2 linked regions of the Tautonia rosea genome follow. The protein of the gene in region 2 interacts with the protein of the main gene of each other region in a pairwise test. Links are inferred from orthologs where the notes say so. Each region holds a gene or a part of one and is shown on either strand. Other genes may lie near its edges.

Region 1 (9,878 bases), on a different replicon or contig from region 2:
GTCAGAGACCTGCTCAGCAGCTCCATCGGCCAGATCGCCATGTTTGCAGAATTGCCCGTGGAACTGTTCGCCGATCGGGTTGAACGGCTTGGGGTCCAGCAGTTTCCGACGCTGCTCGCCTACGGAAGCCGGGATGGAGCCCTGGTTCGACTCGGAACACTTGCCGGTCCGACCGACACCGCACAGGTGGCCGCCTGGATCGGTTCAATTGGCCTGATGGGAGGGGGAAGCTCGACAACGAGCAGTGATCCGGAAGTGAGTCAAACGGGCCTGTTTCATCGGGACCCTGGATCGTTTGTGGCTGTTCCCGTGGCGACTCCACAACAGCCGGGCCTGGCTCCCCCTCCTCCGAGCAAACCGCACCCTCCCACCTCGGGAATGATTCCGGTGGGGCAGGCCGGTCCTCCGTCCCTCTCTCCGGTTGTCATGCAGGAGTCGGGGCCTCCGGTCATTGTGCAGCAGCAATCACCGACGATCTACATTCAGCCACAGGCCCCCCGGATCATGCTCGGACAGATGCCTCCTCCAGAAATCACGATCGTGCAGGGGCCTCAGGCCGCCCCAACGATCAACTATGCCGTGGTTGGCGGACAACCGCAGGCGATTCCGAATCTCTTCGCGGTTCCCCAGCCCGATGTTCCGAGCTATGGGGCTCCTTCGCCGCAAGGCCATGCTGCAATGCCCCCCACGGCCTATGCTCCCCCGAATCCCGGTGCGACCATCATGACCGCCGCTCCAATGTCGGGGATGTCCGTCGCCCCTCAGCAATCGGTGGTTGGAACGACGGCCGTGGCCTTTTTGCTTCAGAATCCCGACGTGGTCAACGCGATGATCGGAGCGCTCGGCAAGGGATTTCTCCTGCTCGGAGAGGCTCTGGAGAAGCATGGGTATCCTCGAGTCCGTTTGCCGAGACCGGAGCCGAAGCCCCAGACGGCCGGCACAATGGCTCTCGTTCCTGCGATGTCGCTTCCTGCATCCGCGACAGTTCCGCTCATGACCGTACCGGTCCAGCCCTCCTCGGCTCCGGGAATCATCCCCGCGTCCCCTGTCTACCCGACGGCGGTCCCGTCGCCGCAGTCTGATTCCGGCAGAGGACATCATGGCTGGCCCGCGATCGGACATTCTGAGCAGAAACGACCCTGGTGGAAACGCTAATCGAGGCGATTCCCGCGTCGAAGGGAGCGATGCGATCACTCTCCGCCCATCGCTCCTCTCCGCGTGATCACGTGGAAATCCTCAGGCATTTCGGCCAGTGCGTCGGTCCCAGTCGAAGGGCTAGAGCTCGTTTTTTTGGTTTTTGTGACTAAGACTCGCCATTTCTCAGATGATTTCTAGAGAACGAGGACAACAGGTTCTCAACAGACGTGTGATGCTCGGATTGGTATTTACCCCTTGGAATCAGCACCATGGTTCACCCCATCAATGGCATGCTTCCGGTGCCTTGCACGGCGGAGCATCCGATCGAACAAATGGGCGCTCACGGCCAACTCCGCGCCGGAGCCCTCTCCAGCACCCTCTGGGATCGTCCCAAACGTGGCCCGGTCCACCTGAATGTGGTCTTTCTCGATGGTCACCCGACGGTACAGTCGCTCGTGAAACGGCATGTGCGTGATTGGGAAGACGCGGCAAACGTGAAGTTCAACTTCCTCAGTCGCGATCGGTTCGTTGATGCTCATCTCCGGATCACGATGCCGACAACCCGAATCTTTCAGTCGTACCTCGGGACCGGATCGGTGTTGATCGATCGGCGACTCCCGTCGATGACGCTCGGGTTCACCGACGATGTGCTCGCCAACCCGAACGAGGTCAAACGGCTGATCCTGCACGAGTTCGGGCATGCCCTCGGTCTGATTCACGAGCATCAGAACCCTCGCGGGGGCCTGATCTTCAAGGTTCCCGAGGTCTACGACTATTTCTGGCAGAATCACCGATGGGACCAGCGTACGGTCCGAGAACAGGTCATCCAGCCAACTCGGGTCGAGTTGCTGAAGAATGCCACGCAGTTTGATCCCAAATCGATCATGCTCTATGCGTTCCCGGCCTCAATTCTCGCCGGAGGCCCCGTCTCGACGACCCAGCTTAATCACGAACTGTCGGAAGGGGACCGACGCTACATCGCGTCGATCTACCCGAAGGGTTCGGTGCAACCGCCCCCTTCGATCCCAGCGGAACCGACCGGCTATCTGCCGCTCAACCTCGGCGAACCCTACACCGGTACCTTGCCGATCCGAGGGGCCGAGATCCCCTTCGGTTTCCAGATCGCCTCGCCTGGCCGTTACCTCATGGAAACCTTCACGCCGGCAGGAAGTCGAGAGGAATACTGGGTCCTCACACTCCGAGACGCCCGTCAGCAGGTACTGGCCGATGACCATCACGGCAGCAGTCCGAATGGCCTCAACGCCCTGATTGAACGCGAGCTGACCCCGGGACACTATCGCTTGCACCTCCGACACCGGCTCCGCTCCGGCCTCGGCGCTTATGGGATTCTCGTCCGCAAGGCAGGCTGATCGAGCGGGTGAACGCCCTTTGCCTTGAATTCGCGCCGGCTCAATTTGGCTGCTATACTTGCGTGGTTTGGCCGGCAATGCCTCGTCTTCCTTTGTTGGGAAGAAACTGGAGCGTGCCCACTTGCCAGGTTAAGTACGGTGCCTTCGAACGGGAGGGGGAACACGGTGAATCAACCCGACCCGACGTCCTTCCGGATCGTTCTGGTGATCCTGGTCGCGCTGGCCTCGATGGCGAATGCCAGGGCTCGGGAACAAGGACGCGCGGCCGATCCGAAGCAAGAGTCACTCTCTCCTGACCAGTTTGATCTCATTTGGCGCACGCTCGATGGGATTCAAGATGAATTGAAGTCAGCGGAACCGGACCTGGCCGCCGACGCCTTGCGAGGCCGCTTATTGATCGAAGCGTATCAACTCATCAATAACGTGATGAGAACCGGTCTTTCTGAGCAGCAGCTTCTGCGTTTACCCAATTCGCTGAAACAGGATGCAGGGCGGCTCGTCTCGCTGGTCTTGAGGGATGATTCCCAACCGCCTGAACCTTCTGAGCCCGATCAAGGCCCGTTGCTCATCGACGATCCTTCGGTCCCTGTTCGCCTCCGGCCGTTCCAACCGATTCTCACCGAGGTCCTCACGGATCGATTCGAGCAGCTCAACGCATCGAACCTCGATCAAGCCCGGTTACGGGAAACGCTGGAGCGCGAAGCTATTGCGATGGCTGCGAAGGCGGTCTCCCCCTCAAATGACCCTCGGGATCTCATTTCGGCCGAGCGTGACTACGTCCTCGCGATGGTTGTCGAGAGACTTGGCGGAACCCCTGGGCCGACGGACGACGCGGAACGTGAGGCCGATGTCCTGCTTCAAGACGAGCTTGATTCCCTCTTCGAATTGCTTCGTCGCAAAAACGCCGAATGGAAAATCTCGGGGGAATGGCCCGGCATCAGTGACCGGATCGAGCAGCTTGAGCAGTTCGGGATCGCCCGGCTCGAAGACGTGGTCCACCTCCGAGACCCCGAGGCCTCGATCCCCATTCCGGTCCGAGAGCAGATTCGGGCAATGGCCGAACTGATCGCTCGGGGCATTCCCGTCGCGCTTCTTCCGGAGACGACCCCTCCCCCCGACGAACCGTCCACCCCCAACCAACCGACCGCTCCCGATGGGCCTTCGGCGACGGAGGAGCCTCCCCGCGTCGAGCCGTTCGAGCTGGCCCTGGAACAGTTCCATCGGCTGGCGAGACTGGCCAGGGCTGTCGATCAGGGGCTCATCGTCGCCGGAATTGACCTGCTGACCCGACGCTCGACGCTCCGGAAGTATTTCCGGGAGCACGCGGCGAGGATTTCGGGTCGAACGGCCGAGACACTGCCCTCGGACTTCCTCGAAGCGGTCGATCGGGAAGTTGAGCGGATTTTGGCCGAGCACTCCCGGGCGATTGATCCCGGTCATCCTCCCCTCATCGTGCAGCCCCCCGTGGTCACGGTGCCTCCGATCATCACCGTGCCAACGACGGCTCGGCCCACCCAAGTCAGTGTTCCGAATCGCGTCTCTCGATGGTGCGTTCCCTGGAACTGACGGGGCTTGTTGTCCCTTAAGCCCCAGACTTCCAACCGTTTGGCTCAGAACCTTTTCCCTCGCCTTCCGAGGCGAACGATGGATTCCGGAATTCCTGTCAAGGAGCGAACAACCATGACGGTGTCCTCGATCAATGTCCGGTGCCTGGCCTTGCTCGGGGTCGTCCTCCTGACGCCCCTGCTTGGCCATCGACCCACCGTGGCCGGCGATTTCTTCCGAAAAAAAAGTCAGCTCATCGCCGTACCTGTGGCTCAACCCGTGGCCGCATCCTCGGTCCTCTATGCCTTGCCGGCGCAACCGGCGCAGGTCAGCGTCGTGCAAGTGCCAGCGCAGCAAGCCCTGATTACCGTGCCGGCATTCGGGAACGTGGCCAAATCGGTCACTCAGGGCCAGCAGCAATCACCCCCCGGCCGAGGCGATCCCCCTTCGATCCAGATCACGGTGATCGAGGCCGAACCGGCCAGAACAACCTCAACCCCGCAGGCAGCGCCTTCGGCTCAGACCTCAACGCAGTTGCAAGGGGTTGCTCAACCCCGGGTTCAGTATGTCACCGTGCAATCGCAGTCGGTCACCACGGTTGCCCCGGTCATCTCCCATTCGATTGCGGTGCCGCAGGCAACCCCGGTTCAACTCTATTACGTGCCCGCAACTCCGAGGCGATCCTGGTTCAAGTCTCATTGAGCCTGACGCCTCCCGAGATTCAACAGCTCGATGGTTCGTCGATCGGAGCGAGGCCCCAGTTCCAGGGCCTCGCTCCGATTCCGTTTTGTTCGGAATTCCCGATGCGTTGTCAGGGCTGCGGACTGCTCAGACGCGCGGCTTGGATTGACAGGCCGAAAGCCGAATTTCTATAATCCGCGCCATCAGTCGAAGTCGCTTACGAAATGCTCACTTGCGATCTTCGTCCCCTCGATTTGCACACCCATTTGACGCGTTCCTTAACGACCCGGGGATTCTCTCCATGGCTGTTCGTGTTGGTATTAACGGTTTCGGTCGTATTGGCCGACTGGTTTTCCGCGTGATGGCGGAACGGCCGAACGACTTTGAGATCGTCGCGATCAACGACCTGTCCGACGCCAAGAAACTGGCGAGCCTATTGAAGTACGACAGCGTCCACGGCCGGTTCAGCGGCACGGTCGAGGCCGCTGAGAAGGCGATTGTTGTCAACGGCAAGGAAATCCCGATCCTGGCGGAGAAGGACCCCGCCAATCTGCCCTGGAAATCGCTCAACTGCCAGATCGCCCTGGAGTCGACCGGGTTCTTCACCAACCGGGCCGGCTTGCAGAAGCACATCGACGCTGGAGCTGATCGGGTCGTCCTCAGCGCCCCGGCCAAGGACGCCCTCGACCTGACCGTCGTGCTCGGCGTCAATGACGAACACCTCAAGGCCGACCACCGGATCATCTCCAACGCCTCGTGCACGACCAACTGCCTCGCCCCGCTCGCCAAGGTGCTCAACGACACCTTCGGCATTGAAAAGGGCCTGATGACGACCGTCCACGCCTACACCAACGACCAGCGCGTGGCCGACCAGATCCATAGCGATCCCTACCGCGCCCGGGCCGCCGCGATCAACACGATCCCGACGACCACCGGCGCCGCCAAGGCCGTCGGCGAAGTGATCCCCGAGCTCAAGGGGAAGCTGACCGGCATCTCCCTTCGCGTTCCGGTTCCGACCGGCAGTATCGTTGACCTGACCACCGTTATGAAGCGCGACGTGACGGCTGACGAGGTCAACAACGCCCTGAAGCAAGCCGCGTCCAAGGCTCCATTCAAGGGGATCATCTCCTACGTCACCGATCCGATCGTCTCCAGCGACGTGATCACCGACCCCCACTCCTGCATCTTCGTTCCCGACTGGACCCAGGTCATGCAGGGCAACCTGCTGAAGACCTGCGCCTGGTACGATAACGAGTGGGGCTACTCCTGCCGGACCGCCGAGCTGATCTCGAAGATGGCGGCTCTCTAAGCCGAGCCGTTCGAGTTCTTGCCATCTCGTTTCGTTTCCTTGCTGCGACGCCCGGCCGATCCCACACAAGGGAGGCCGGGCGTTGTCTCATCTGCGTGTTGATGACGTCTCCGACGAGCCGATCTCCCAAGTTGAAGGGAGCCACCGGCCCGATCACCTTGATCCCGCACCGAGAAGGAAAAAGGACAAGCACCTTGGCCAAGCAAACGATCAAGGACCTGGATTTCAAGGGCAAGAAGGCGCTGGTCCGGGTTGATTTCAATGTCCCCCAGACCAAGAACGGCGAGGTCTCCGACGACCGTCGCATTCGATCGGCCCTGCCGACGCTCAATCACATTCTCGACCAGGGGGGCTCACTGATCCTCGTCAGCCACCTCGGCCGCCCCAAGGGGGACCCAGAGGCCGATGCCGCCTTCCGCATGGACAAGGTCGCCGCTCGGCTTCAGGAGTTGATCGGCCGCCCCGTGCAGAAGGCCGACGATACGGTTGGTCCCGACGCCCAGGCCAAATGCGCTGCCTTGAAGCCTGGCGAGATCGTGGTCCTGGAGAATGTCCGCTTCAACAAAGGAGAGAAGAAAGGGGACCCCGAGTTCGCCAAGCAACTCGCCAGCCTGGCCGATTGCTATGTGAACGATGCCTTCGGCACCTGCCACCGTGATGAGGCGTCGATGCTCGCCGTCCCCGAGCAATTTCCGAGCACCCAGAGAGCCATTGGCCTCCTGGTGGAGAAGGAATTGCAAATCCTCGACCAGCTCCTGGGTCAGCCGAAGCCCCCGATGGTCGCCGTGATGGGAGGGGCCAAGGTTTCCGACAAGATCGGCGTGATCGAAAGCCTCCTCAAGAAGGTGGACAAGCTCCTCATCGGTGGCGCGATGACCTACACCTTCCTCAAGGCCCAGGGACACTCGATCGGCAAGAGCCGGTGCGAGGAAGACCGCCTCGACGTGGCCCAGCATCTCTTGAAACTCGGGGGCGACAAGATTGTCCTGCCCCAGGACCACTTGATCACCACCTCGCTCGATCCAATCGAAGCCAAAACGACGGTCGTCGAGGGCTCGGACCTTCCCGAAGGACAGATCGGGATCGACATCGGCCCCAAGACTGCCGAAGCCTACGCCGAGATCATCCGGAACGCCGGAACGGTTGTCTGGAACGGTCCGATGGGCAAGTTCGAGGACGAGCCCTTCCGCAAAGGAACCGTTGCCGTCGCCGAGGCCATGGCCGCCTCTCCCGCGATCACTGCCGTCGGAGGAGGCGAAACGGCCGAGGCCGTGGAACAGTTCGGCCTGGCAGACAAGGTTTCCCACGTCTCTACCGGTGGCGGCGCCTTTCTGGAATCGCTCGAAGGGAAGACCTTCAACTCGCTCCTGGTCATCCCGGATCGCAAGTGACTCGCCAAGAGACTCGACGGGACTCGGGAAGCCGTGTCGCAGCGCGACTTTCCGGGTCCCGATACGGGTCCGCTGGCAATGGTCATGATGCGTCTGACGGTCACTGCATCGTGTGATGGCAAGGTGCTCGATCCGGAGGCATCCCTGGCCCTCACGTAAACTCTGGGACGTCCGCGTTGTCCCTCCGCAGCGAAACCTTCAGGAAATGGCAGGGATTGCGAATTTCGGGCGATCCGACCCCTGCAGGTGTCCGATGGAACCTGAAGGTCACGGACAGACCAATCGGTTACCGACCTCTGCCTTCCACATCGGCACAAGGTGTGCGGACGGAGAAAGCTGGGTCAATTGGGAGCCATCTCTTCCCGGAGAGTCTGATATTCGATCGTTGGGGGTTTGGAGCGAACCGATTGGGGTAGCCGGACGGATTCTCTGGACCTTCGCGATTGGCAGTGGTATAGAGATACGATCGATCCCTGGCTCTCGGAACAGAGCAGGAGGGATCGGTCATCGGACCGGGGTCGGAGCGATCATGCCCTCGCACCGAGACCCGAGGTCACCCGAGGTGATCCGATGCCGAGCGATCGAACCGAGCGACTGCTTGTCTGGGATCGCGCATCCGCGCCCCTGATCACGCCATCGCTCCTGGATTGCGATTTTGCCAGGGTGGGCCAGGAGATCGCCGCCCTTGAGTCGGCCGGCGTGGTCGCGCTCCACCTTGATGTGATGGATGGGCATTTCGTGCCCAACCTGAGCTACGGACCGCCTGTTGTGGCCGACTGGAGGAAGGTGACGGACCTTCCGTTCGATCTTCACCTGATGATGACCAATCCGGCAGCCTATCTCGACGCCTTTGTCAAGGCTGGGGCCGACAGTATCCTGGTCCATGCCGAGGTGCTGGACGCTCCGGCCGACCTCCTCCGAAAAATCCAGGATCATGGCTGTCGGGCCGGTCTGGTGATTAACCCGCCGACTCCCTGGACCGTGGTTGAGCCCTATCTCGACATGCTTGATTCGGTTCTGGTGATGAGTGTGATGCCCGGCTTTGGAGGCCAGAGCTTTCAGGATCATGTCCTGGAAAAAGTCCGGGCGATCCGCCAGGCTCGGCCCAGCCTGCGGATCGCCATCGACGGCGGCATCAATGCCGCAACGGCCGACCGAGCGACCGGAGCCGGTGCGACCCAGCTGGTTGTCGGCTCGGCCACCTATCGACCCGATGGCAACTACGCGGCGTCCCTGGGCGAGGTGGCCGAGGCTGCGCGTCGTGGGCTCGAACGAGGCGGGGGCGTTCCGGGCGGGACGGCAAACCCGTCACTCGAATGACGCAGGTGCTCCTGATCCGACCCGGTGCCACGGTCTACGATGAGCAGAACCGGGTTCAAGGTATCCTCGACGTCCCCCTGAGCGATCGCGGCCGCGCCGAGGTCGCTGAACTGGCCGATCGACTTTCGGGAAACGGAGTGGCCATCTCCGCGCTCTATTGCGGCCCTGGAGAAAGCGTGGTGCGAACCGCCGAGACGGTGGGTCGTGCCCTGGGGCTTCGGGTTCGTCGGCTCGACGAGCTTCGAAACCTCGACCAGGGACTCTGGCAAGGCCTGCAAATCGACGAAATCCGCCGACGGAATTTGAAGCTGTTTCGGCAGTGGCAGGAGGACCCCCGTACCGTTTGCCCTCCCCAGGGCGAGCCGGTGGAAACGGCGCTGGCCCGGATCACCTCGGCGCTTCGGCCGATCCTCCGCAAACACCGCGATGAAGCCATCGGCCTGGTCGTGGCCGAGCCGATCGCTCGGCTTGTCTCCTGCTTTCTGAGGCGCGATGAGAGCGTCCTCTTGCTCGAACCGGTTCCGACAGGCGACTTTGAACGGATCGAAGTCGTTGCCGAGGGCCGACACGATCGCTCACCCCCCTGAGTCGCGGCGGCCCTGGTGATTCCGAGAGGGTCCCGACTTCACCGTTCCCCTTCCCTCGAGCCCGAGATTGATGGAACAGCTCACCACCCCTCAAGCCGATGTCCGGAGCCCCAGTCCGGCCGTCGCCCCCACCGGAGCGACTCCGCCCATGGCCTCCAAGCGAACTTCCCCGCCTGATGCCGTCTCCATGCCCTCGGTCAGCAAAAAGGTCCCCGAAGGGGTCTGGATGCGCTGCGACGGCTGTTCGGCGACGCTCTTCCGGAAGGAAGTCGAGCGCAATCGTAACGTCTGTCCCCAATGCAACTATCACTTCACCCGATCCGCTCGCGATCGGATCGCCGACTTGCTCGACACCGATACCTTTGAAGAATGGTTCGCCGACCTTCGCCCAGGCGACCCCCTAGGCTTCAATGACCGCCGGCCTTACCCCACCCGCGTTGAGGCCGAGCAGCGCCGAACGGGTCTGACCGAGGCTGCCGTGGTCGGTCAGGGGTTCATCAAGGGGATCCGGACCGTCTTCGGGATCACGGATTCCGGC
Region 2 (16,225 bases):
CTCCCGGAACTGATGACCGAGAGCTTCCGGGGGCGTCGCCGCTGGCTGAACGTCTACGTCTCGGTCGTGACCTTCGCCTTCTTCGGCCTGGCCGTCGTCTCGGCGGTCAAGATCTTCCAGACCGACGAAGTCGTCGAGATCCTCCGCTGGGGCCTCGGCTTCGGCCTCGGCCTGGCGGTCTCGCTGGCCTTGAAGGTCTGGTTCTGGCTCGACATGCAACGGCATTCCCTCTCCCGGGAGATCAAGCGCATCGAGCTTGCCGTCGCCCATCTTGCCAGTGAAATGAATTCCCACCAGGGCCCCCCGTCATGACCCGATTCCCTGCCGCGGTCGCTCCTCTCGGGCTGATCCTGCTCCTCATCGCTCCCTCGGTAAACACCTTCCCCCAGGATCTGCCCGAGGCCCCTCGCACCTCCTTCTCAAACGCCGAGACCGACCGCGCCGCCCGACGCGCGCTCGATTACCTGGCCGGTGCCCAGCAGGCCGACGGCTCCTGGGAATCCGGAGGCTTCGGCAAGGCAACCTCGGTCACGTCGCTGGCCGTCATGGCCTTCCTCGCCTGCGGGCACGTGCCAGGAAACGACGGCCCCTACCGCGACGCCATCGAGCGCGGCATCGCCTACGTCCTCGACCATCAGCGGCCCGACGGCATGCTCGTCTCGAACACCAGCCACGGCCCGCTCTACTGCCACGGCATCAGCACCTTGATGCTCGCCGAGGTCGTCGGCATGACCACCGACCCCGATCTCGCCAACCGCGCCCGCAACGCCCTGGCGAAGGCCGTCGAGCTGATCGTCCGCGCCCAACGCGTGCCCAAGTCGCCCGACCACGCCGGCGGCTGGCGCTACCAGCCCGGCAGCTACGACAGCGACCTGTCCGTCTCCGGCTGGCAGGTCGTCGCGCTCCGAGCCTCCCGAGACGCCGGCTGCACCGTCCCGTCCGAGGCCATCGACGACGCCCTCGACTACGTCCGGCGCTGTGTCGAGCCCCGCTCCGGAGGCTTCAGCTACCAGGCCGGTCGCGGCGGCCCGAACAACCCACGCACCGGCACCGGCATCCTCTCACTCGAACTCTGCGGCGAGCACGCCTCGCCCGAGGCCCTCGCCGGTGGCAATTACCTCATGAGCCACCCCCCCAGTTGGGGCTCCGACTACTTCTTCTACGAAGCCTACTACTGCTCCCAGGCCCTCTTTCAACTCGGCGACGACTACTTCCTCCCCTACTACCGCCAGCTCGTCCCGATCCTCCTCGACCGCCAGGACCCCGACGGCTCCTGGTTCGCCTCCTCCGGCAACGACCGCACCGGGGGCCGCAACTACTGCACGGCGATGGGAGTGCTCGCCCTGGCCGTCGAATATCGCTATTTGCCGATTTATCAGCGCTGATCGGCCCTTCGTCCGTCTCAGCGCACAATCTCGCATCCTGGCAAACCCGCCCGGAGCCGATCAACCCCCTCGGCCGTCAGGCCCGTGTCTTTCAGTTCGATCCGCGTCAGCCCCTGAAAGTTCAGCAGGTCGTCGATCGAGGCGTCGGTCAGCATCGTCTGGTTGAGGATGAGCCGCCGAAGCTTCGGCAGTCCTTGCAAGGGCGACAAACCGCCGTCGGTGATCTGAGTCCCCGAGAGGATCAGGTGCTCCAGGTTCGGCAGTTTGGCCAACGCCGGCACCCCGGCGTTGGTCAGCTGGGTCCGTCGCAGGTCCAGGTATCTCAGCTCCTTCAGGCGGCCCAGTTGCATGATCCCTCGATCCGTCAAATCGCTCCAGCAAACCCAGAGCATCTGCAAGTTGGAACACCGGGAGATGAGCATCAGATCTTCATCGCTCAGGTCCGCCTCGCCCAGGTGCAGATAGGTCAGGCTCGGCAAGGCGCAGAGGGTCGCCATCTCCGATCCGCTGATCGGCTTGATCCCAATCAGTTCCACGGTCCGAAGCGGGGCCGTGGCCGACGGATCCGGCAACTGGTCGAGCCGGGTGATCGTCGCCGGGTGCGTGTTGAAATCGACCGCCCCTCCCCGCGACAGCACCCACTCGGCCACCTCCCGATCGAGCGGCAAGGCCACTCGCGCAAGCTGCTCCGGCGGCGCCGGCCCAGCCCCCGCCCCCCGCCACGACCACACCCACAACCCCAGGGCCAGCACCAGCACCGCCGCAATCAGCATGAGCACCGCCGGGACCACCCATCGGTTCCGCCCGGCTCGGCGATTACGCCGCCTCGGACCCGATCGACACGGTCGAAGCTCCTCGGCCAGCTCCCAGGCCGATGCGAACCGATCGGCTGGATGCTTGGCCATCGCCTTCATGCAGATCCGTTCCAGGCACGGCGAGAGGCCCGGCACTAGCCGACCTGGCGGCGGCGGTTCATCATGAATCAACTGCTCACGGTACTCGGCGCTCGATCGCCCCGGAAACGGCCGACGACCTGTCAGCATCTCATATAAAATCACCCCGAACGAAAACACGTCCGTCCGCCGATCCACCAGCCGAGACTTGCCACTGACCTGCTCCGGACTCATGTACTGCAACGACCCTTCCACGCAGTCCTGGTCGCTTCGGTCGGTCGTGCGCAGCGCCAGGCCAAAGTCGGCCACATAGGCGTTGTTTCTCACGTCGAGCAAAATGTTCGATGGCTTCAGATCGCGGTGGATGAACCCCTTCTCATGCGCATGGGCCAGCGCCTCGGCCACCTGCCCGCAAATCGCCACCACCTCCTCCATCGGCAGCCGTCGCAGGGCAAGCTGGCTCGAAAGACTCCCCCCGTCCACGTACTTCGAAACAATAAAAACGGTCTTTTGATCCAAATATCCACAGTCGTATACTGGAACAATGTTCGGGTGGTCAAGCTGCGCGACCTTACGCCCCTCTTCCATCAACGAGTCGATGCTCAGGTCCGAGGTCCGCCGCGCGATCTTGATCGCCACCTGACGCTGCAATTCCCGATCATACGCCAGCATCACAACCCCAAAGCCCCCCCTGCCCAGCTCCCGTTCCAGGCAGTACCGGCCCGCGATCACCCGGTCGATCTCCACCGGAACAGTCGGATCGGGGGTCGAGTCGGGCTGAAGCCGGATCGTCTCGTCGCCTCGGACGGCATTCCTCACATCAATCGTTGACATCGGCATCGTCTCGCCGACGTCGGTCCCGGGCGCCGTCGACTGGGCCGGGTTGGGAAATCGCGGAGGAGCAGGAGGCGGACCTTTGCGGCGGCCAGCGGCAGACGAATCGCCTTCTGTTGGCTCAACGTGCGGGTTCGGGGTGTTGCTCGACATGAGACCATCACTCCCATCATCGCCAACCGATACCCGGAGGTCACATCAACCCCCACGGCAAGACCGCAGACCCGATCCCTCAGACCACCCCCCTCGGCAGTTCGAGGGCTGCGACTCGTTCCTCACCTTTCCAATGACCGATCCGATGTTCACAACGCAAATCCCAGTCGATCAACACCGTTCCGCCCCGTCGCGCCACATCCAGCCACAGGTTGCAATCATAACCGACCGCCTCGCCCCCCGACCGTGCGGGACCGGCACGAAACACCTCGCGACGTACCAACGCACAGCCCAGCCCCGTCCCGCCGATCGACTCCAGGCCCGTCCCCCCCTCCAGGTGGACCAGATCCCCCGTCTCCAGGTTCGTGTATCGCCAGGCCACGCTGCACCCCGGAACCACCCGAGAGCGGTAGTTCGCCGTCACGCCATCAACCATCGGACCCATCCGGTCGAGCAACCGATCGAGCGCATCGGGCGGCGGAATCACATCATCTTCCAGACACCACACCAGATCCGTCCGGGCCAGTTGCCCGATCCGGTTCCAGATCGCTCCCACCCGGTGATTCACGGCCCGGCCATGCCGCCGACGCCCCTGCTCCCCCTCGTCCAGCGGAGCATCGGCCAGCTCCGAGGCCGACAGACCCGCCACCGCCGGCCTCGGGTCGCGGTGATACGAGTGCCCGGCATACCCGTCCTGCTCCAGCAACCACCGACGCAACCGCTTCCCCACCGCCTCTGATCCCGAATTATCATAAAAAAGCAAATGCAACTGTGATGCGGGATACGACTGCCGCGCCACGGCGTCGAGCATGGCGTCGATCAAATGCTCCCGGCCCGACCAGGGAATCGCCAGCGTCACCAGATTGGTCGGGTCGATCGTCCGTCGCCACTCGCTTTGGTGGTTGGCGCGGGCCTTCGAGTGGCATACCCCGTCGTCGTGGCGATAGTAGAAATAATCCACCGGCGCGGGAATCATCCGCCAACCGTGGTCGCGGAACCGCCGCCAAAGCGCCCAGTCATCGTGAGGAATCGTGCCGTCCGGGTCAGCAGCGAAGACCGGCCAGCCGCCGACCTGCAACAGCGCATCGGTCCGGATCAGGGCCGGCACCCCCGCCAGGTTCGATCGGCCGAGCAGGTCCGGATGGTACGGCACGCTCCACGTCCCTTGCTGCGTCCCGCAAAACCGCAGCCGAGGATAGGCTGCCGCCGCCCGGCAGTCGGTCGCGATCGTCGCCAGCAAAACCTCCAGGTAATCCGGCGGAATCATATCGTCGTCGTCGAGGAAGCACAGGTACGGTAGATCGGCCATCGCCTGCATCCCGACATTCCGCGCCGGGTTTCCGCTCAAGCCCGACCCGACCTCTGCCCGAAGGTACTCCACCCCCGGATACCGGCTCACCACCTCCTCGGCCGAGTCCTCCCCATTGTCCACCACCAGGATACGTTCCGGCCGATGCGTCTGCATCATCAGCGAACCGAGCATGTGCGGCAGCCAGTTCGGCCGGTTCCGGGTCGGGATCACCACCCCCACCCGGTGCGGCAAGGTTGGCCTCGCATACCAACGGGCCCCCGCAGCCTCCTGCCCTTCCTGCTCCGTACCAACCCGCTGCGCTGCCCGCAACGACGTTCCGCCCACCATCGCCTCGCCATACTCGACGTCCCGCGTCGCCTCGCCATACTCGACCTCTTGCATCGTGTCGCCATACGCAAACGCCGAGGCTGCGTTGTCGGCACGGGTCACATCGAGCGTCGCGTCACCATCGGACACTCGCGGATTCGCACGCTTCGCCATTGATGCATCCACGCTCCAGGCCAGGCAGCACCTCGGCCCGGCGACAATTCACAGAAGGAACCTACACGACAAAATCTCACACGATTGATTCTACGCGTTCAACATCGCTCTTTTTCAAACAAAATCGCCAGGCCTCTTCATTTTCTCTCGGGGCATCGGTCTGTCGATGGAGACCGATCCTCCGACTCGGTTCCTCAACGTCGCTCCTGAATAGGCATTCGATCGCCATCTCATCCCATTGGAAACCAATTCTGCCCAGCGTTCAGGATCTCAGACCCGCCACGATTCTCCCCCCTCTCGCCTGGTGACCTCGATCATCGGCCTCGGCTCGGCAACGATCAGGCGGAACGCCAAGGGCACCACCTCGCTCCGAATCGGCTCGGGATCCCCCGGACGGCTCATCCCCACCTTCCCCAGCGTCCCCTCGACCCACCGATACAGTTCCAGCACCCACGGATCGCGGTCCACAATCAACACTTCCCGCGTGTTCACCTTCGCATAAAACGCCAGCTTCTCCCGCGCCCGGTCCCCCTGGCTCGCCACCTCCACCGCCAAATCCGGCCCCCCAAGCCAGTGCGTCTCCCGGTTGATCGCCGATGTCCCGTTCAGGAAGACGGCCACATCGGGGCAGCGATAATTCTGCGTCCAGTCCTCCTGCCGATCGCTCACGTTCACCCCGGCGAACACCAATCCCTGTGCTCCAAAATTCAAACTCACCTGAAGAATCGCTGAAAGCCGTGTGGCGATCAGTTGGTGTTCGTTGTTCGCAAGCGGCGACATCACATAGACCCCATCCCAGACCTCATCGAACCGATCCCCCCCCGAAGCCCGCCGCTGCTCCAGGATCTGGTCTTCAACGTAAGAATCGAGCACGAGCGTCGCCATCACCCAGGCTCCTTGGTGGTTCCGACCGGGACCGCAAACGACTGACGGAGGCGAACGACCCCTTCGCCTCGGGCCGTCGCCTCCGTCGCATTCTAACCGATCAGGCTCATCGAGCGGGCGGTCAGGCCCCTCGTCGGGTCAAGGGGGTCGGGTCGAAGACGGCCGACTCTCCCAGTTGTTCCTCGATCCGGAGCAACTGGTTGTACTTGGCGATCCGGTCCGATCGGCTGGCCGAGCCGGTCTTGATCTGGCCGCAGTTCGTTGCCACGGCAATGTCGGCAATCGTCGCGTCTTCCGTCTCGCCCGATCGGTGCGACATCACCGCCGTGTAACCGGCCCGGGTCGCCATGTCCACCGCTTCGAGCGTCTCGGTCAGGGTGCCGATCTGGTTCACCTTGATCAAAATGCTGTTGCAGCAGTGCTTGGCGATCCCCTCGCTCAGCCGCTTCGTGTTCGTGACGAAGAAATCATCACCCACAATCTGAATCCGATTGCCAAGCGCCGCCGTCAGCTTGGCGTAGCCGTCCCAGTCGTTCTGGTCGAGTGCGTCCTCGATCGAGACGATCGGGTATTTGTCGCACCAGCCGGTGAACAGCTCGATCATCTGCTCGGCTGAGAACAGCTTGTCCGGGGCCGACTTCCAGAACTTGTATCCCTTGCGCCCCCCTTCCTCGAACAGTTCCGAGCAGGCCGGGTCGAGCGCGATGGCGATGTCCTTGTCGCGGCCGGGGGTGTAACCGGCCTTGCTCACAGCGTCGAGGATGAACGGAATCGCCTCCTCGTTGCTGATATCCGGCGCAAATCCGCCCTCATCCCCCACCGCCGTGTTGTGACCGGCCTTCTTCAGGACCGACTTCAGGCTGTGGAAGACCTCGGCGATCATCCGAAGACCCTCGGCGTAGCTCTTCGCGCCGACGGGCATGATCATGAATTCCTGAAAATCAATCTTGTTGTCCGCGTGCTTGCCGCCGTTGATCACGTTGGCCATCGGCACCGGCAAGACCCGAGCATTCGCGCCGCCGATGTAGCGATAGAGCGGCAACCCCTTGCTCGCCGCCGCCGCCTTCGCCGCGGCCAGCGAGACGCCCAGAATCGCATTCGCGCCGAAGGTCCCCTTGTTCTCGGTCCCGTCGGCCGCAATCATCGCCCGGTCGAGCCCGACCTGATCGGCCGCGTCCCGCCCGACCACCACCTTCGAAAGCTGCGTATTGACGTTCTCGACCGCCTTGCGGACCCCCTTGCCCACATAGCGCCCCTTGTCGCCGTCTCGCAGTTCGACCGCCTCGAACTCGCCCGTGCTCGCCCCCGAGGGCACGGCCGCGCGGCCCAGCGTGCCGTCGGCCAATATCACGTCCACCTCGACGGTCGGGTTGCCTCGCGAGTCGAGAATCTCTCGCCCCTTGATCGCCACGATCATGGCCGGCTCGGTGCCGCTCGGCGCGTTCTGCCCTCGGATGCCGGGAATCGCGTTGTGGGTATGGGTACTCATCGGGTGCTTGCTCGTTGAAGAAATCTGGAGAAAAAAAGTCTTGAGAGAAACAGACGACGGACCTTCTCGGAGCGACGGACCGTCGTTGGAAAACACCGTTTCGATTCGGAACCGGGCGTCCGGTCCTCGGGTTCCGAAGACCATATTCGACTGGGGTTTGCAACGGTCGGAAGATCACGTCATCCCCTGCCACCCCGGCCGCTCCGCGATGCCAAACGATTGCTCCTTCCGCATCGGTCGCGACGAAGAAAGCCTCGGCACAGGGTTGCCATGAACAATCCACCGGGGACCCGCGGGGGGGGAGCCATCGAAACTGATGGGCGAGATCAAGTCTCGGCGCTCAGCATCCCCCCGCGATCCCGACGGTGTTCCAGCAACTCAATGCGCGAAGCGACCCCCTCCCCCCGCATGATGTTCGTTGGGCGGGCCAATGGGAGTGGTCCCCAGACCGAGAGTCGGGGGCCGCCGCGCGGTGGAGCATCCCAGGTGTCAGTTCTTGGGGGCGTTCGCAACCGATTGCGAACGCACACGGGCCGAGACCCGAATGCAGATCACGGCCCGCATGCGGTCGCCTGCGGGCTGCATATTGTGTCACGACTGCTCCGGATTGACCAGACAATCGCGACCACCTTCCCCAAGACTTTCCCGGCGGGCGGGCTTTTATGCCGCCTCGTCGCGACGTCAACCATCGCCGCCGGGCTCTAGAGTTATCGGCGCGGCACCCCGCCGTCTTGACCCTCTCGAAAATTCAACAACGCGATCCCGCTCCCTCGCCCCTCACGCCCACTCCAGGGCCACCCGCTGACCGTGCTGCGGGTGGTTCGGGTCGATCGCCCGCAACTCCAGCGTCATCCCTCCGGCCCTCAGGTGCGCATCAACCCAACCGTTCGGCAACCCGTCCTCGAACAGATACGCCACCGGCGGCAGGTTGATGAGGTACAGCCCGTCCCTCCGCCCGATCGACCACCGATGCGTATGCCCGTACACATACGCCTTGACCTGCGGCCTCGCCGCGATCAGCTCAAAAAAGGCCGCCGTATCCTGAATGCCCGACCACCGTGTTCCTTCCTCCGGCGGCGTAAACTGCGGGTTATGGTGCGCAAAGAGGATCGCCGGTTTCTCGCTCCGCCGATCCAGTTCCTCGGCCAACCACGCCAGCTGCTCCTGCCCCAGCTCCCCCGTCACCACGTCCACCTCGGTCAGCGTGTCGAGCAAGAACAGATTGGCGTGCTGCGATTCGATGATGCTCACATGCTTCGACTCGACCACCACCGTGTCCGGGCGCTGCATGACCAGGGCATCGTACAGGGGGCCTCGATCATCGTGGTTCCCCATCGTCATGTGCAGGTCCAGCCCACCTCCGGCCATCGGCTCGACGCACCGGGCCAGATTCGCGTAATCCTCGGGCAACCCCTTCAGGTAAGCGCAATCGCCGTTGAGGATCACCCCCGCCGGTTTCCGCTCCAGCGCGAGCAACTGGCCCACCACCCGCTGCAGGTTACGGGTCATGTTCACCCCTCGGGCCTCGATCTCCGGCCGACTCGGGATGTGCGTATCCGACAGCAACGCAAACCGATTCGCGTCCCACTCCGCCCCAATGGCCCCTCTCCCCACCGCCAATCCGGCCACCGCCGCCGCGCTGCCCGCCAGAAACCCTCTGCGGGACAACGCTTGCACATGAATCGGCATCGTTTGCTCCTCCTCGAATCGTCACCTGTCGGTTCACTCATTCGGAGCCTCCCCCCCTTTCGCAACGCGCCGCGCCCTCCTCGCTCCGCTCACCGCAATCCTCACGCGCGAAGGATCTTCTCCATCGCCTTTCCCTTGGCCAGCTCATCCACGAGCTTATCCAGTTGGCGAATCGCCTGCATCAACGGATCCTCCACCTCTTCAACGCGGACGCCGCAGATCACCCCTTTGATGAGCGCACGATTGGGATTCATCGCCGGCGCCTGAGCAAAGAACGTTTCGAAATCCGTCTTCTGTTCAAGCTGTTGGAGGAGCCCCGCCTCGTCATAGCCGGTCAGCCAGCAGATGATCTGGTCGACCTCCTCCTTCGTGCGTCCCTTGCGCATGGCCTTCTCAACATACCGGGGATACACCCCCGCAAACGGCATCGCAAAGATTCGATGTGCTGACATCTGTAATCTCCTTTGCATTCATTCCATGACGAACATCAGCGTTCCGGGCCCTTCTCCCTCGAATTGGGAATGGTCCCTGATCCGTTCCTGCCAATCAATGCTCCATCGAGAAGTTTCCACCGCGTAAGGCATGAGAGGATGACATTTGGGCTTGAACTTCCTTCGAGGTCGATTCCTCATGACCGACGCCCCCCTCTCCTGAAGACGATTCATACTCGCATGTGAACGCGTGATCCAACTTGCTCCACGCGCTATCCTGGCCACTCGGCGGACTCCCTTGCAGGAAAAATTCAGCCGTCCGCGTCTCCTGGTCCCGTCCTGACAGGCTGGTCCCGGCGAGCCGGGTCTGGATTCGACTCGGAGACGGGGTTAGCATACCGAACAGGATGGCGTTCAGCCGCCTTCACGGGACGTGAGTGTCGTTCACCAGACGGTGACCACCGATCGGCGTCTCGGCCAGGATGGCCAACCCCAACGAACCGCCTGCCCAGGCCCGGTCGCCACCCGTTTGAGCCAATCCGCGAACCCAACTGCGGACGACCCCGTCTCCGAGTCGAGGCCTCCTCTCACCCCTCGGCTTGCAACCGCGATGGATCCGCAGTGCATCGGCGAACCTCGGATGAGACGCCCAACAACCGGAGCGAGCACATGCTTTCCGAGGAGAACTTCAAGGCTCAGTTGGACGATCTCAAGCAGCAGTATCGAGACGACAACGCCTGGGTCGGCAATTGGAATCCGGGGAGCTGGAACGATGACGAGAAGATGGAGGAGTACATCGAGGCCGCGTGGAACCTCTACGCCGCCACCGCCACCAACAAGCTGAAGATGACGATCCTGGGCGGAACAGGAATCCGCATGAACATCGCACTCATCAAGAACTTCGGGGTGACCGGGGCGAACGGGATCCAGGACCGGGTGACGGAGAAAATCGTTCAGAACGAGCAGCAGACGCGGGCCGTACGGGCCAGGTTCCCGAAGGATGGTGCTGGGGTCTTGAATCCGAGGTTTCTCGAACGCTCGGCGAACACCCCGGAACTGCAACAGGAGCGGGATGAACTGAAGCAGAAGACCGCCGCGCGGCTCGCCTCCCCGGTCACCCTGGGGGGGAGTATCCTGAGCGAAAAAAACTGGACACCCATCCTCAATGACGCATTGATCCTCGGGGGGATCACCTCAGGTCAGATCTTCAGGCTCGGCTTGACCTCCGAGGAACAAGTGGACTGGAAGAAACTGTTCTCAAAATATTCAAGCAAAGCCCAACAGCAGGTCATCAATCGACATGGACGATCGCAAATGTGCGACGACGTCTGGAAACAATTCTTCAACGAGCACAGGTTGATGTTCTTCGAGCCGTGGGGACCACGCGTGTTCACTCGAGAACTCTTGGGCTTATTCTTCTTCGGGTACAAGCCGAAGTTCTCCTGGCACGAACTTTACTTCATCCCCGACCGCACCGGGATGCCAGACCCATCCCCGCAACAATACCTGGAAGGACTGAGGGAGGTGCAATTCGAAGCCCGACCCAGGCGGCCAAGCAACGAGTCGAAGATCTTGCGAGCGATCTCCCAGTTCCTCTTCGGTGATGAATTGGCGCTGGGATCGCCCTGGCAGGGTTAGCACGGTCCTCGGCAATACGGAGGCCGGGGGATGGACCAGGCCGGGCTCGTCGGGACCATCTCCCCCCGAGCCCCCACCACGAGCCAACGACGCCGATCGCCGCCCGCGTGCCGACCCCCGAGCGCGGTTTGCGAGCCGATGCCCCTATGCATCGCGACTCATCCACCCGACCCTCCCCGCGCCGACTACCTCCCGGTCCGATCCGTCGCGCCGCGCCCTACCCCGACCCCGGTCAGGACCCCTTCCCTCTGCCAAGGCCCGTCCTAAAGTGCGCTCATGACAACAAAGGCCTTGAGCGCGGTTATGCGCCTTCCAGACGACGCACATAGGCGACGATGCTGGCCAGCTCCGATTCGTCTCCGACACCAACTTCCGGCGGCAAATCTTCGTCAAAGGGCTCAACGATCTTGCGATCGCCCATCACCATCTCGTACGTCACGAGCCCCTCGGCGCAGCGGCCTATGAAGTCGAGGACCTCGCAGACCGAGCGGAGACCAAGGACATCGCAGTCGGACGTGCATCGCGTGTTGAACGAAAACGAGGCGTAAGGCGGCTCCACCGACACGAGCAAGATCAGTTCGAAGATCCCCCGGAGGCCGCCTCCCTTGAGCCGCTTGAGGACGAACGGTGGCTCGGGATTCTCGCGAACATACTCCTCGATGTCGTCTCCCGAGGCTCGGAATCGGTACTCGAAGGAGTTGAAATCGTCCAACTCCAACGCATAGGGCGGATTGCCTCTCGGGGCGAATGGGAAGCGGATCGAGGTCCCGTTGGGCAGGGCGATCGTGAAATCCCGGGGCTCTCGCGGTCGAGGTGCGATCTCGGCGGCCGCAGCAAATGCATCGGCAAGCCGCTCAATCGGGAAGATATAGACACGACTTACGTCGATGCTCATCGCTGAACCGAGACTCCCTTGCCGCCTCACGCCCATGCTCCGCAGACCACCCCGCCGAGCACACACCCCATGTTACTCGAAAGCGTCACGGTGGGCCGGTTCCGCTGTAGTGCGAGGTAAGGCGGCCGGTTCAATCGGATGCCACCGGCGGCTCGCTCGCAAGTGCCTTCGATCGACTGGTGACATCGGGGGGAAGGCCACCAGTGCGTCTTGTCCGCCCGGCCCAACATCCCGCCTCTTTCATTGATGCTTCCCCTTCGTACACAAGGCCGCGAGTTGCTCGACTCCCTCCGCACCGTAGGGGATCGAATCCCAATCAACACGGGCCTTGCTGGGCTTCAACCGTTTGGTGAGCAACAGTCGTTCGCCATCCGAGCAAAGATAGCCTCCTACCAAGCGATGTGAAGAGAGCGCCTGAGAGATTTTCGCCAAGATCGGCGAGTCGTCCACGACGAGTTCCATGCCATCGTCATTCGTGGGGCAAGAGAACGTAATCTCGGAGAACTCGGCGCCTTGCTCAACGACGATCTCGGCCTGCCAGTACCGCGATCGATGAGAGAAATACCTCGATCGCTCCTCATCCTTTGGGATCCGGATCCAGAAGAGAGCGATGTCTCCATCCTCGCGAGGCATCTCGGATGCCAGCGAGCGAATCGCGTCAAGCGCGTTGTTGAGATGGGAGGTCGGGACAACGACCCCGAGGCTAGCGTCCATACTCACGGATGTGGCCCCCACAAGCCGCCTCACACCCAGGCTCAGTAGACCGGACCGCCGAGCGAAGGCTTGATGATCGCAGAAAAGCCCACGCGGCAGCTGGGTCCGCGGCCGCGCGAGGTAAGGTGTCGAGCTCGCCGTCATAGAGGTCATCTCCGGACTGAGCCGCGGGCTTGCCGGCTTGGGGGGGCTCGTGCTCGATCGCGATGAATCGGAATCGGCGGCAGGCGGAGCACCACCCGACGGTCGTCTTACCCCGCGACCGCGCACCGATGCGGATGATGCCGACCTCGGCCGAATCCCGGGTCCGACCGCATCTCGTGCAGCGCACTCGCCAGGCGCGTGCAAAGCCTCTCATGATCCCCTCCCCGCTCGACGGACCACGCAAGCGTGCTCGCCGAACAGACCGGTACGCAACAAGATTTTCGCCACCCGAGGCCAGTGATTGCACCCCCTACCGCCTCACGCCCAAGCTCCGCGGCCCCACCACCGAGGGTAAGCCCCATGTTACTCGAAACCGTCGCGGCGGGCCGGGTTCGCTTCCACGTGAGGTGAGGCGCGAGGGACTTCCCCTCGCGACGTGACGAGCGGCTTGCCACCCACGATGCGGGCCACTTCCTCAGGAGATGGGGGAGACCACTGCTCCTGGGGAGCCTCCTCGACTTGCAAAGAGACTCCTCGCCTCATACCGGCGAACCAATGTCTGTGTCGGGAGCACGCCCAGAGACCGATCAAGATGACCGGGACGCTGATCAGCACGAACCCCACCGCACTTCGATCACCTTGGATGATCGCGACGACGAGATTCTTGAGCACGTTGGCCAACCATTCGATAAGTTCGCGCTGATGCACACTTCGTGCTCCGGACGGCCGCCCCGTCGCCTCACATGAAGGGTCGGCGCACCCGGCCGCCGACCGATGGCCTGGATGTCGCCGGAAACCGATCGCGGCGGCCGGTGTCCGCTGCAACCGCGGGAGACTCATTCCGGCCTTCTCGCTGTCAGCGACCGATTCCGAGCACCGCATCGCGTGCCAACGGAATCGGTCGCATCCCCAAGGAGCACCATGATGAGAGCCGCCCAGGACGACCATCGAACCTACTGCCGCGTCGACCTGCATGCAAGGACGATCATCCTCTGCACCCTCGACTCTAACAGGAAAACACTCCTGCACAAGGACATCCCCGCAAACCCCAAAGCGTTCCTCGACGCCATCGCACCGCTCCGCGATGTACCAAATCCGAGTCGGACCCGGTGGGGTCCTCGAAGAATGGGATCGCGGGCGTCTCGTTCACCGTTCGCGCAGCCCGTTGATTCGCGGGTCGTGCAAATCGTCTCCACCAGGTTCCCGAGGCCGTTCCGCCCCCCCTCACTCCCCAAAGCTGGGCGTGTGGGTTGACTCGGGAGAACATTCCACCGACCCACCCACAACGCCCGTTGATGGGTTGCTCAAAAGGCCTACCCCCCTCAATCAATCGCAAAGATCACCGGCCCGGACGTCGGATTCTCATCATCGTCGAACACATCAAGGTCGTCGATGAGGTGGGGCGTCGCTGCCGAGTGGGTCCAGGTGTTCCCCAACGCCCAGATCGTGTTGGGAGAGAAATTCACGACATCCCTGGCATTATTCTCGCGCAGAACGTTCCCTCCCGGCACGCCGTCGCCGCCGCCAAGGTCAGGCTGTGCGTCGAGAAAAATCACCACCCCGCCGAGCGGCCCGGCAATCGGATCAATGCCGGTCCCATTGCGCTCAATGACGTTGTTCCGGATGACCGGCGCAGCCTCCTGACCGCAAAAAATCCCGTAACTCTCGTGGCCGCGAATCGTGTTCGATTCGATCGCCGGCGTCGACTGCTCTCTCGCGCTGATTCCCGTGCCTCGGCATGTGAACACGTTGTCGCGGATCAACGCGGTCGAGTGTCGTGTCGTGTCGATTCCGCCGTCATTCGTCGCGAATCGGTTGTCAGTAATCTGCGGCGCGCTCTCCCCGTGGGTGGTGATCCCCCAGTCCATGTTCCCCTTGAACAGGTTTTGCCGGATCTCAGGAGCCCCGCTGCCGAGGATCATGATCCCCTCGTGCTCCATCACCGGCCGGAACGCCCGGAACGTGTTCGAGAGGATCTTCGGCGAGGTCGCGTCGCAAAGGATTCCGGTCCCGGTGTGTGCCGGAACCTCCACTCCTCCCACAAAAATCACGAAGTTTGCAATTGTTGCCTCATCCGCCCCCATGATAGTGACGAACCGCTCGGTCGTCAGTCCGTCACCAAAGGGCACGTCCACATAATCACCTCCCTGGATCATCGGCTCCGTGTGCAGGCCGCCATCGGGTCCAACGATCCCCTCCCGGAAGGGGAACCTCCCCCGGCCAGGAGGCCACTTCTGCCCTTTGAGCGCCACGCCTGGCTTCATCCGGATCGGGAACTTCTCACCGTTGCTCGCGTCGTACAAACCAAGCTGCACGAACACGGTATCGCCGGGCCGAGCCGCATTGAGCCCCACGGTGATCGTCTTGTACGGTCGTCCTCGCGTTCCCCTCCCGAACACGTCGTTGCCCCTCACGGCATCCACAATGATCTTCCTCGGCCCTGCCTCCACTGGCCGTGTCCCCATCAGGAACACCCCCAGGCCGCTGGCGAGACCGAGAACGCCAATGATCCAGGATCGCCGAGCGATGTGAGTATGGGTCCAACGCATGGTACACCTCCTTCGAATCCAGAGGCCCGGATGGGCGTCAACTGCGCCGCATCCGGTCGACCCCACCTCCTTGAGCCGATTCGCCCGGGAATCCCTCTCCTTGTAGACCGGAACGATCAACCCCCGGACGCTCCCAACAAAAAAAGCCCCACCGATGCGCAGATTCCGCATCGAGGGGCCACCTTAGCCTTGCCGCGATCGCCTACCCATAAGCGCGCGGCCTCTCACCTCATCCTACGCAGCCCTGCCCTCCGCGCCAATCAAAACTCAGGCTGCGCACGGTCTGCGGCGGTGTGACGGGATGGCGAGCGTAATCGTGCTCCCTGTCTCCCTCCGAACGAATCGCGTCCCCTGGGGTGAACACGGCCCGATCCCCCCGGCTCCCGAGATCCGGAATGCGATCCACCGATGCCCCCCCTCCGCAAGACCGCCCCAAACGCCCACATGCTAAGTGGCACACCAATCATCACGCCCCACCACGCTGACCCCGGCTCCGCCCCCCACTGGCAAGCCGCCGCGAACCCGAAGCACCACACCGCCAGAATGGCGAAGGGTGATCCCGCAACAACCCCGACCCAGTACGGCCGGTCCCCACATCGGAATCGAATTCCGACGATTGCGGTCGAGATGATTGCGGCCACGGCCAGCATGAGCAGGCCAAAGGTCGTGGCTCCCGCTGCATCAATTCTGCCAGAGTGGGCAAACAGCATCCGAGTTCCCTCCCCACCTTCCAC

Evidence for each region.
Region 1: the proteins of eno (region 2) and rpe interact in binary tests that used the Escherichia coli proteins (3 or more experiments, as listed by UniProt). The link is inferred for Tautonia rosea from one-to-one orthologs.

What each region holds. Positions count from the first base shown.
Region 1 is NZ_JABBYO010000002.1:527,834-537,711, forward strand. The notes cover bases 6,998-9,878. They hold rpe (ribulose-phosphate 3-epimerase), read left to right. Parts: upstream 6,998-8,003; coding sequence 8,004-8,753; downstream 8,754-9,878. Other genes in these bases: HG800_RS05005 (phosphoglycerate kinase), read left to right, coding at 6,998-7,433; HG800_RS27925 (hypothetical protein), read left to right, coding at 7,467-7,592; HG800_RS05015 (histidine phosphatase family protein), read left to right, coding at 8,750-9,340; accD (acetyl-CoA carboxylase, carboxyltransferase subunit beta), read left to right, coding at 9,411-9,878. Also shown: HG800_RS04980 (hypothetical protein), read left to right, coding at 1-1,155; HG800_RS04985 (hypothetical protein), read left to right, coding at 1,407-2,507; HG800_RS04990 (hypothetical protein), read left to right, coding at 2,673-4,073; HG800_RS04995 (hypothetical protein), read left to right, coding at 4,188-4,754; gap (type I glyceraldehyde-3-phosphate dehydrogenase), read left to right, coding at 5,035-6,042; more of HG800_RS05005, read left to right, coding at 6,237-6,997. UniProt on the Escherichia coli protein: Catalyzes the reversible epimerization of D-ribulose 5-phosphate to D-xylulose 5-phosphate.
Region 2 is NZ_JABBYO010000008.1:180,439-196,663, forward strand. Bases 5,212-8,200 are described here. They hold eno (phosphopyruvate hydratase), read right to left. Parts: upstream 7,360-8,200; coding sequence 6,064-7,359; downstream 5,212-6,063. Other genes in these bases: HG800_RS15750 (Uma2 family endonuclease), read right to left, coding at 5,328-5,942. In the rest of the region: HG800_RS15730 (DUF6768 family protein), read left to right, coding at 1-312; HG800_RS15735 (prenyltransferase/squalene oxidase repeat-containing protein), read left to right, coding at 309-1,385; HG800_RS15740 (protein kinase domain-containing protein), read right to left, coding at 1,403-3,112; HG800_RS15745 (glycosyltransferase family 2 protein), read right to left, coding at 3,345-5,057; HG800_RS15760 (metallophosphoesterase family protein), read right to left, coding at 8,209-9,120; HG800_RS15765 (DUF2200 domain-containing protein), read right to left, coding at 9,222-9,572; HG800_RS15770 (hypothetical protein), read left to right, coding at 10,173-11,189; HG800_RS15775 (hypothetical protein), read right to left, coding at 11,491-12,084; HG800_RS15780 (hypothetical protein), read right to left, coding at 12,325-12,804; HG800_RS15785 (hypothetical protein), read right to left, coding at 13,306-13,650; HG800_RS15790 (DUF1565 domain-containing protein), read right to left, coding at 14,265-15,491. UniProt on the Escherichia coli protein: Catalyzes the reversible conversion of 2-phosphoglycerate (2-PG) into phosphoenolpyruvate (PEP). It is essential for the degradation of carbohydrates via glycolysis.